Regions from separate parts of the Sphingomonas carotinifaciens genome, predicted to be linked through region 1. Evidence: predicted binding sites of a transcription regulator. Region 1 holds the regulator's gene; the other holds the start of a gene.
What was found. The regulator LexA, encoded in region 1, represses DNA repair genes until DNA is damaged. The targets are predictions, from matches to a motif close to GTTCCNCNCTTGTTCT.
Positions count from the first base shown of each region.

Region 2: GQR91_RS13030 (ATP-dependent helicase) is a predicted target of LexA. The motif match lies at 2,578-2,593, and genes of this name have one in related genera.

Region 1 covers NZ_WSUT01000005.1:1,998,059-2,003,016, reverse strand. The annotation lists gene moaC (cyclic pyranopterin monophosphate synthase MoaC) at 1-273, shown strand, start outside; gene GQR91_RS11545 (DUF6356 family protein) at 261-521, opposite strand; gene GQR91_RS11540 (molybdopterin molybdotransferase MoeA) at 632-1,825, shown strand; gene lexA (transcriptional repressor LexA) at 1,882-2,571, shown strand; gene GQR91_RS11530 (TonB-dependent receptor) at 2,764-4,958, shown strand, end outside.
Region 2 covers NZ_WSUT01000005.1:2,330,145-2,335,102, forward strand. The annotation lists gene GQR91_RS13025 (glycine zipper 2TM domain-containing protein) at 1-216, opposite strand, end outside; gene GQR91_RS13030 (ATP-dependent helicase) at 295-2,574, opposite strand; gene GQR91_RS13035 (UrcA family protein) at 2,746-3,057, shown strand; gene GQR91_RS13040 (inorganic phosphate transporter) at 3,133-4,776, shown strand; gene GQR91_RS13045 (MFS transporter) at 4,815-4,958, shown strand, end outside.

The DNA.
Region 1 (4,958 bases):
CTCTGCCACCCGCTGCCGCTGACGAAGATCGAGATCGATCTGGCGCTGGACGAAGGCGGCGTCACCGCCACCGCGACCGCCGCCACGGCGGGGCAGACGGGGGTGGAGATGGAGGCGCTGACCGCGGTTTCCGTCACGCTGCTGACGCTCTACGACATGGCCAAGGCGCTCGACAAGGCGATGGTCCTGTCCGACATCCGCCTCCTCGCCAAGCAGGGGGGCAAGTCGGGCGACTGGGTCGCCCCTGTGGTCGCGGCTGCTCAGATTTCGTAGCAGAACCCGTCGCGCGCGGCCGCCGCCTGTCCGGCCCGACCGCTCATCCGCGCATGCAGCCGCCGGATCGTGTCGCTGCCGGTGGTGGTGAACAGCGCCGGCACCGCGGCATGCACCATGCAGGCCAGCCCGCCGCCCAGCATCGCCAGCCCGAACCGGCTCGCGGTGCGCGCATGGTCGAGATAGCTTTCACCCACCGCACGCGGGTGCCGGGCGAAAACGGTATCGAGAACGGAAAGGGCTCGCATCGGCTTCTCCTTGGGCGGATAGGATATCGCATCCGTCCATCAGGGATCAACCACGGACCCTTGCCGCCCCGACGCCGTTCTCCCCCGGCCGCTTTGCGAAGGATATCGCCATTTCCGCCGCCACCCCGCTCGTCCCCGTCACGCAGGCACAGGCACGCCTGCTCGCGCTCGCCGTGCCCGTGTCCACCGAAACGCTGCCGCTGCGCGACGCGGCGGGTCGCTGGGCCGCGGCCGACATTGTCGCCGCCCGCACGCAACCCGCCGCCGACCTGTCGGCGATGGACGGCTATGCGATCCGCTTCGACGACATGCCCGGCCCGTGGCAGGTGATCGGCGAAAGCGCCGCCGGCCGCCCTTTCGAGGCATCGGTCGGCGCACGCCAGGCGACCCGTATCTTCACCGGCGCCGCCCTGCCCCCCGGCACCGATACCGTGCTGATCCAGGAAGAGGCCGGGCGCGACGGCGCCAGCCTGACCCTCACCGGCGAAGGCCCGGCGCACGCCGGACGCAACGTCCGTCCCCGCGGGCTCGACTTCCACACCGGCCAGCGTCTGGTCACCGCGGGCGAGCGTCTCACCCCCGCCCGCATCGCCGTCGCCGCGACGGGCGGGGTCGCCGCCCTCCCCGTCCGCCGCCGCGTGCGTGTGGCGATCGCCGCCACCGGGGACGAGCTGGTCGCGCCGGGCAGCGATGCCAGCGGCCTCGCCCTCCCTGAATCGAACGGCGTCATGCTCGCCGCGATGCTGGGCGACCTGCCGGTGGAGATCATCGACCTCGGCATCCTGCCCGACGACCTGGACGCGCTGACCCGCGCCTTTGCCGGCGTACGCGCCGACCTGCTCGTCACCACCGGCGGCGCGTCGGTCGGCGATCACGACCTCGTCCGCCCCGCGCTCGCCGCGGCCGGTGGCACCATCGACTTCTGGCGCATCGCGCTGCGCCCCGGCAAGCCGATGATGGCCGGCCGGCTTGGCGACGCGCTCGTGCTCGGCCTGCCCGGCAATCCCGTCTCCGCCTTTGTCACCGCCATGCTGTTCGTGAAGCCCCTCGTCGCCGCCCTAGCCGGCGCCGCCGACCCGCTCCCCCGCCCGGCCCTCGCCCTGCTCGGCGAAACCCTCCCCGCCAACGGCCCGCGCACCGACTATCTGCGCGCCGAACTCCGCGACGGCCGCGCCTACGCCTCCACCATCCAGGACAGTTCCATGCTCCTGACCCTCGCCCGTTCCACCTGCCTGATCGTGCGCGAGCCGCACGCCCCCCCGGCACAGGCGGGCGACTCGGCGGAAATCCTGCCCCTCGCTTGACGCAAGCCAAAACGTTCCTTATAAGTTCCACGTCTGTTCTGGACGGAGGTTCCGCGATGCTCACGCGCAAGCAGCACGAGCTGATCTGCTTCATCAATGACCGGTTGACGGAGACGGGCGTGTCCCCGTCGTTCGAGGAGATGAAGGACGCGCTCGACCTCAAGTCGAAGTCGGGGGTCCACCGCCTGATCTCCGCGCTGGAGGAACGCGACTTCATCCGCCGCCTGCCCAACCGCGCCCGCGCGCTGGAGGTGCTGCGCATGCCGGAGCGCCCGGCCGAGCCGAAGGCAGCTGCGACACCGGCACCACCCGTCGGCACCACCGCGCCCGCCGCCGCCGCCGCCAGCCCGATCCCGGCCAACGACGTGCTGGAAATCCCGCTGCACGGTCGCATCGCCGCCGGCCTGCCGATCGAGGCGTTCGAGGGGTCCTCGACGCTGGCCGTCCCTGCGGCGCTGCTCGGCTCGGGTGAGCATTATGCGCTGGAGGTATCGGGCGACTCGATGGTCGAGGCGGGTATCCTCGATGGCGACTACGCCCTGATCCGCCGCACCGAAACCGCGCGCGACGGGGAGATCGTCGTGGCGCTGATCGACGACAGCGAGGCGACGCTGAAATATTTCCGCCGTGAGGGCGCGATGGTGCGGCTCGATCCCGCCAACCGCTCCTACGATCCGCAGCGTTATGCGCCCGCGCAGGTGCGGGTGCAGGGCAAGCTGTCCGGCCTTCTCCGCCGCTACGACTGATCGCGGCGGAACATGACCGCCCCGGTCCCGCCGATGTCGCACGCATCTCGGGACCGGGGCCGGTCATGCGATTATCGCACGCGCCTTCCCCGCGTCACCGTTCGGCCGCGCAATTGTAGTGATCCGGTAACCAAATCACGTCACCAGCCCCGCCAAAGGGGCGCAATGTCGCCCCATAGGGGGACGACGATCATGACCGCACATATCTGGCGCGCCGGTGCCGCATCCATCGCGCTTCTCGCCGCGCAGCACGCCACCGCCCAGGTCGCCGACACGGCAACGCTGGTCGCCGACGATCCCGCTCCCGGCGGCGACGGACAGGACATCGTCGTCCTCGGCTTCGGCCAGACCCGTCAGGTGCAGACGATCACCGCCGCCGATCTGGAACGCCTGCCGCCGGGCACCTCGCCGCTGAAGGCGGCCGCCAAGCTGCCCGGCGTCAATTTCCAGTCCGCCGACGCGTTCGGCGCCTATGAATGGTCGACGCGCATCTCGCTGCGCGGCTTCAACCAGAACCAGCTCGGCTTCACGCTCGACGGCGTGCCGCTTGGCGACATGAGCTATGGCAACGTCAACGGCCTGCACATCAGCCGCGCGATCATCTCCGAAAATATCGGCAGCACCACCGTTGCGCAGGGTGCGGGCGCGCTCGGCACCGCCTCGACCAGCAATCTGGGCGGCACGCTGCAGTTCGAAAGCCGCGCCCCTGCCGACACCGCCGATCTGGTCGCCTCCGGCACCTATGGCAGCAACGACACCGTTCGTGCCTTCGTCCGCGCCGATAGCGGCGACCTGGGTGGCGGGCTCAAGGGCTATCTCTCCTATGGCTACCTGACCACCGACAAGTGGAAGGGTTTTGGCAGCCAGCGCCAGCATCAGGCGAATGCCAAGCTGGTCAAGGAGATGGACGGGCTCGGCAGCATCACCGGCTTTGTCAACTTTTCCGACCGGCGCGAGATCGACTATCAGGATCTCAGCCTCGGCATCATCGCACGCCGCGGCCTGCGGAACGACAATATCGGCAACGACTATCCGCTGGCGATCCGCATCGCGCAGGTGTTCAACAACCAGAACGCCCGCGCTGCCAACCCCGCCGCCGCGCTGCCCTTCCCCGGTGCCGGTCTCGCCTTCCCCACCGGCATCGGCACCGTCGACGACGTCTATTTCAACGCCGCGGGTCTTCGCCGCGACTGGCTGGGCGGCCTCACCTTCGACATGCGCCTCGCCCCCACCCTCACCCTCACCACCACCAGCTACTACCACCACAACAAGGGCCAGGGCTCCTGGATCACCCCCTATTTCGCCACCCCTGCCGGCGCACCCGACGACGCCGGCCAACCCATCACCGCCCCCGCCCCGCTGTCCTACCGGACGACCGAATATGGCATCGACCGCGCCGGCAACGTCACGCGCCTGGCCTATGACCTGGGCCCCAATCGCTTCGAAGTCGGCGGCTGGTACGAAAGCAACACCTTCCGCCAGGCGCGGCGCTTCTACGGGCTAGCTGGCGGCACCGTGCCGAACCGCGACGTGCTTCGCTTCCAGGACAATCCCTTCGCCACCCAGTGGAACGGCAAATACGATACCGAGACGCTGCAATATTTCATCGCGGACTCGCTCGATATCGGCAGGCTGACGATCAACGCCGGGTGGAAGGGCACGCGCGTGCGCAACCAGGCAAACCTCCTGACCGGCACGCTCGTCGCCGGCCGGATCGAGTCCCGGGACTGGTTCCTGCCGCAAGCCGGCCTCGTCTTCCGCCTGGGCGCCGGCGCCGAACTGTTCGGCAGCTATTCGGAAAACATGCGCGCCTTCGTGTCGTCCGCTACCTCCGGCCCGTTCGCGATCACCCAGACCGGCTTCGACGCGATCCGCAGCACGCTGCGTCCCGAAACCTCGAAAACGGCGGAGGGCGGCGTACGCCTGCGCCGCGGCGGGCTGCAACTGTCGGCGGTCGGCTATTATATCGACTTCTCGAACCGCCTGCTCGTCTTCGCCAACGGGTCGAGCATCCAGGGCAATCCGCCGACGCTCAACAATGCGGGCGACGTGGAAAGCTATGGCGGGGAGGCATCCGCCTTCTACCGTATCCCCGCCACCCCCTTGTCGCTGTTTGCCAGCTATTCCTACAACCGCGCCACCTATCAGGACGATGTCCTGAGCGCCGCCGGCACCGTGCTGTCCCCGACCGCCGGGCACACCGTGGTCGACACGCCCGAACATATGGCCAAGGGCGAGATCGTCTATGACGACGACCGCTTCTTCGCCCGCGCCGGCGTCGACTACATGACCAGGCGCTATTTCACCTATCTGAACGACCAGTCGGTCGGCGCCCGGGCACTGGTCGATGCCAGCATCGGCTACCGCTTCGCCGACGCGCCCGGCCT
Region 2 (4,958 bases), 330 kb from region 1:
CTGGTATCGCCCATCGTCCCGCGCGCCGGGGAACTCCCGGTAATCGTCACTCGTGCGGCGCGACTGATACAGATCCACCTCCTGCCGGTAGCGCTGATATTCGCGGTCGAAACGCTCCTGCGCGGCGCGGAAGTGGGCTTCATCCGACGGGCTTTGGGCGGCGGCTGGCGTCACGGCAGCGACCAGGGTGATGGCGAGCAGGAGCGAGGTCTTCATGGGTGCGGTCCTCTGGCGCCCGACGGCCGGGCGACCAGAACGATACGGACGGCCATCGATACGGTTCCTGAACGACGCTCAGCCAGGCGTGACGAAGCTGTCCATCACCCGCTTGCGACCGGCCTGCTCGAAGTCGATCTCCAGCTTGTTGCCCTCGATCGCGGCGATCACGCCATAGCCGAATTTCTGGTGGAAGACGCGCTGGCCGAGCGAAACATCGCTACGCCCCTTGTTGCCCAGGCTGACCGCGCTCGCGCGGGCCTCCACGATTCGCTGCGGCTTGGTGGAGAAGGTCGAGTTGGTGGCGGCGGCGCGCTGCCAACCGGGTCCGCGACCGGTGCCGCGCGAAACGTCGGCAAAGGGATCGGCATGTTCGGTCCAGTTGGCACGCCACAGGCTCTCGCCACCCGACATCGTCGTTTCCGCATCGATATGCTCGGGCGGCAGTTCGGCGACGAAGCGGCTGGGCAGGCTGGATGTCCATTGCCCATAGATGCGGCGATTGGCCGCATGGAGGATCGTCGCCCGGCGCCGCGCGCGGGTGATCCCGACATAGGCGAGACGGCGTTCCTCCTCCAGGCTGCGCGTGCCACCCTCGTCCAGCGCGCGCTGTGACGGGAACAGGCCTTCCTCCCAGCCCGCCAGGAACACGGTGTCGAATTCGAGGCCCTTGGCCGCGTGCATCGTCATGATCGTGATCTGCGGCTCGCGCGCGGCGCCCTCGTTATCCATGACCAGACTGACATGGTCGAGGAACGCGCCGAGCGATTCATAATCCTCCATCGCACGGACGAGTTCGGACAGGTTCTCCAGCCGGCCGGCGGCCTCGGCGGACTTCTCGGCCTGCCACATCGCGGTGTAGCCGCTTTCATCGAGCAGCTGGCGCGCCAGTTCCGCATGGGGCAGGTCGCGTGCCATGTCGCGCCAGCGGGCGATGTCGCCGACCAGATTGCCGAGCGAGCGACGCGCCTGCGGCGTCAGTTCGTCGGTATCGAGGATCCGCGCAGAGGCGATGGTAAGCGGCACGCGTTCGGCGCGGGCAAGCTGATGGATCTTGGCCAGCGCCTTGTCGCCCAGCCCTCGCTTGGGGACGTTGACGATGCGCTCGAAAGCCAGGTCGTCGGCCGGCTGGTTGACGACGCGCAGATAAGCGAGCGCATCGCGGATTTCGGCACGCTCGTAAAATCGCAGGCCCCCCACGATGCGATAGGGCAGGCCGATCGCGATGAACCGGTCCTCGAACTCGCGGGTCTGGTGCTGCGCGCGGACAAGGATGGCGATATTGTCGAGCGAGGTGCCGTCCCGGCGTGCCGCCTCGATCTCCTCCCCGACCCGGCGCGCCTCCTCCGGCCCGTCCCAGACACCCAGCACCCGAACCTTCTCACCGACATCGAGTTCGGTCCACAGCGTCTTGCCGAGGCGCCCACCGTTGTTGGCGATCACGCCGGACGCGGCGCCCAGTATGTGGGGGGTCGAGCGGTAATTCTGTTCGAGGCGGATGACCTTTGCGCCCGGGAAGTCCTTTTCGAACTTCAGGATGTTCTCGACCTGGGCACCCCGCCACGAATAGATGGATTGGTCATCGTCCCCGACGCAGGCGATGTTGCGCCGGGCCTGGGCCAGCAGGCGCAGCCACAGATACTGGACACTGTTGGTGTCCTGATATTCGTCCACCATGATATAGCGGAAGCGCTGCTGATAGGCTTCCAGCACCTCTCGGTTGGTGCGCAGGACGGTCAGCATGTGGAGCAGCAGATCGCCGAAGTCGCAGGCATTCACCGCGCGAAGCCGCGTCTGATATTGCTCGTACAGTTCGCCGCCGCGGCCATTGGCGTAGCGCTCGCTCTCCCCGGCATCGACGTCGCCGGGCGTAAGCCCCTTGTTTTTCCATTCGTCGATCAGGCCGGCGAGACTGCGCGCGGGGAACCGCTTCTCGTCGATATCGGCCGCGATGATGAGCTGTTTCAGCAAGCGCAATTGATCGTCGGTGTCGAGGATGGTGAAGTTCGATTGGAGCCCGACTAGCTCGGCGTGGCGACGCAGCATCTTCGCGCCGATGGCATGAAAGGTGCCCAGCCACGGCATTCCCTCCACGGCTTCACCGACAAGACGGCCGACACGCTCGCGCATCTCTCGCGCCGCACGGTTGGTGAAGGTAACGGCCAGGATTTCCGACGGCCACGCCTTGCGCGTGTAGAGCAGGTGCGCCAGCCGCGCGGTCAGCGCCGCGGTCTTGCCGGTGCCCGCGCCGGCCAACATCAGCACCGGACCATCGGTGGTCAACACCGCCTCGCGCTGCTGATCGTTCAGGTTGCGCAGATAGGGCGGATCGGCGGGTGTCGGCTGCGGGAGACTCATCGGCGAACAGGTAGGGAACGACGCGCCAAGGAGCAAGCGCGACCGACACGTCACGGCGCTGACGCATGATCGTAGCGGGCGCGCAACGAATCGCATCTAATGGCGTCGCGGTGTGCCGATGACCGGGCGTGAAGGCCGGCAGAACAGGCACCATCCACAGGAGCCACCATCATGAATAGCCTTATTCCGACCGCCCTTGCGGCGGCGTTGTTCGCGTGCCTGCCGTCCGCCGCCGTCGCGCAGGATCGTCAGCCCGTGCGCGTCCAGGTGCGTCACGGCGATCTTGATCTTTCCCGTGCCGATCACCATGCCATGCTGGCCGCGCGTGTGCGCCGTGCCGCGCACGCCGCATGCGGTCAGCAGGGACGTGAGTTGAAGGTGATCGCGGACATTCGTCGGTGCGAAGCGGAGATGCGGCGCGATGGGTCGGTTCAGATCGCTGCTCTGGTGGCACGGGCGCCCGTTGCGCTGGCCGGTCGCTGACATCCCGTATCGAATCGGGACGTACCGCTAATCCATGTCATCATTCTGTCACCCAAGGGGCGCAGGCCGCATTCCATGACAAGCATTGCGCTGGATCGTGGGGACGCGCCTGCGTCCACTCACAGGGGGCCCCGGCTGGATGGCGGATGGCATCCGGGGGGACGCTGGGCTTTTCTGGCATTGCTGATCGGCGGGCTGGCCTATGCCGGGGTGAGCGTGGCCGCCGACACGGCCGAGGTGGGCGCGCCCCTGGCGGGCGGCGTGTTCCTGTTCCTCGGATTGGCGCTGCTGATCGCGCTCGGCTTCGAATTCGTGAACGGCTTCCACGACACCGCCAACGCGGTGGCGACCGTGATCTACACGCATGCATTGCCCGCCCCCGTGGCGGTGGTGTGGTCGGGGGTGTTCAACTTCCTGGGCGTCATGGCCTCGAGCGGGGCGGTTGCCTATTCCATCATCACCCTGCTTCCCATCGACCTGATCCTGCACGTCGGCTCTCTCGGCGGCTTTGCCATGATCTTCGCGCTGCTACTCGCGGCCGTGCTGTGGAACCTGGCGACATGGTTCGTGGGATTGCCCAACTCCTCCAGTCATGCCCTGATCGGGTCGATCCTGGGTGTGGGGCTGGCCCATCAGTGGCTGACTGCTGCGCCCGGATCGGGCGTGGACGGCGCGCAGGTGCGCAAGGTGCTGTCTGCCTTGTTGTTCAGCCCGGTGGTCGGTTTCGTCGGCGCGATGTTGTTGCTGCTGGTGATGAAGCGCTTCCTGAAGAACCCGGTGCTGTACCGTGAACCCGTGGGGCAGACGCCGCCGCCAAAGGGCATTCGTGCGCTGCTGATCTTTACCTGCAGCGCGGTCAGCTTCGCGCATGGCGGCAATGACGGGCAGAAGGGCATGGGGCTCATCATGCTGATCCTGATCGGCTGTGCGCCAACCGCCTATGCGCTCAACCGAACAATGCCGGAAAGCGCCACCTCTGCCTTTGTGGCGACGGCCGAGGCCGCAGCGCGCGCCTATGCCGACAAGGCGGGCACGACGCTGCCGACCGTCGACGCGGCACGAGGGACGATCACCGAGGCCCTGCGCCTGAAACACGTGGCGAAACCGGCGGTCTATGCCGGGCTGGCAACGCTGTCCCGCGATGTCGCCGCCCGGATCGATGATTACGGCGCATTGAGCAAGGTGCCGGCGGCGGCAGTCCCGAACCTGCGCAACGACATGTATCTGGTGTTCGACGCGACCAAGCTGGTGGTGGCCGATCCCGCCGCGCAGGCACGGTTCACCGCAGCCGAAGTTGCGACGCTGAAATCCTATGACGAGGGTCTGGAGCGTGGCACGCGCTACATTCCATTCTGGGTAAAGGTGACGGTCGCGCTTGCCCTGGGGCTGGGCACGATGGTTGGTTGGCGGCGGATCGTGGTGACGGTCGGCGAGAAGATCGGGAAGACGCACCTAACCTATGGCATGGGCGCGGCGGCCGAACTGATGGCGGCTTCCACCATCCTGCTCGCGGAACGCTTCGGCGCCCCGGTATCGACGACCCATATCCTGTCGTCCGGCGTGGCGGGTGCATCGGTGGCGAACGGCGCCGGGCTGCAGCGGCGGACGATCCGCAACATGGCGTTGGCTTGGTTGATGACGCTGCCCGCGGCCATGCTGCTTTCCGGCTTGCTCTACTGGCTGTTGCTGGGTTTCGTGAGGGTTGTCGGCGCCGCGTGAACGTTTGCATCGGCACGGGACTGGGCTAGGCCGGGGGCATGGATAGTCCTGCCTCCCACCGCCGCATCCTGCTTGCCAGTCTGACTGGGACCGCTGTCGAATTCTACGACTTCTATATCTATGCAACGGCGGCGGCGCTGGTGTTCGGGCCGCTGTTCTTCCCGGCATCTTCCCCTGCGGCG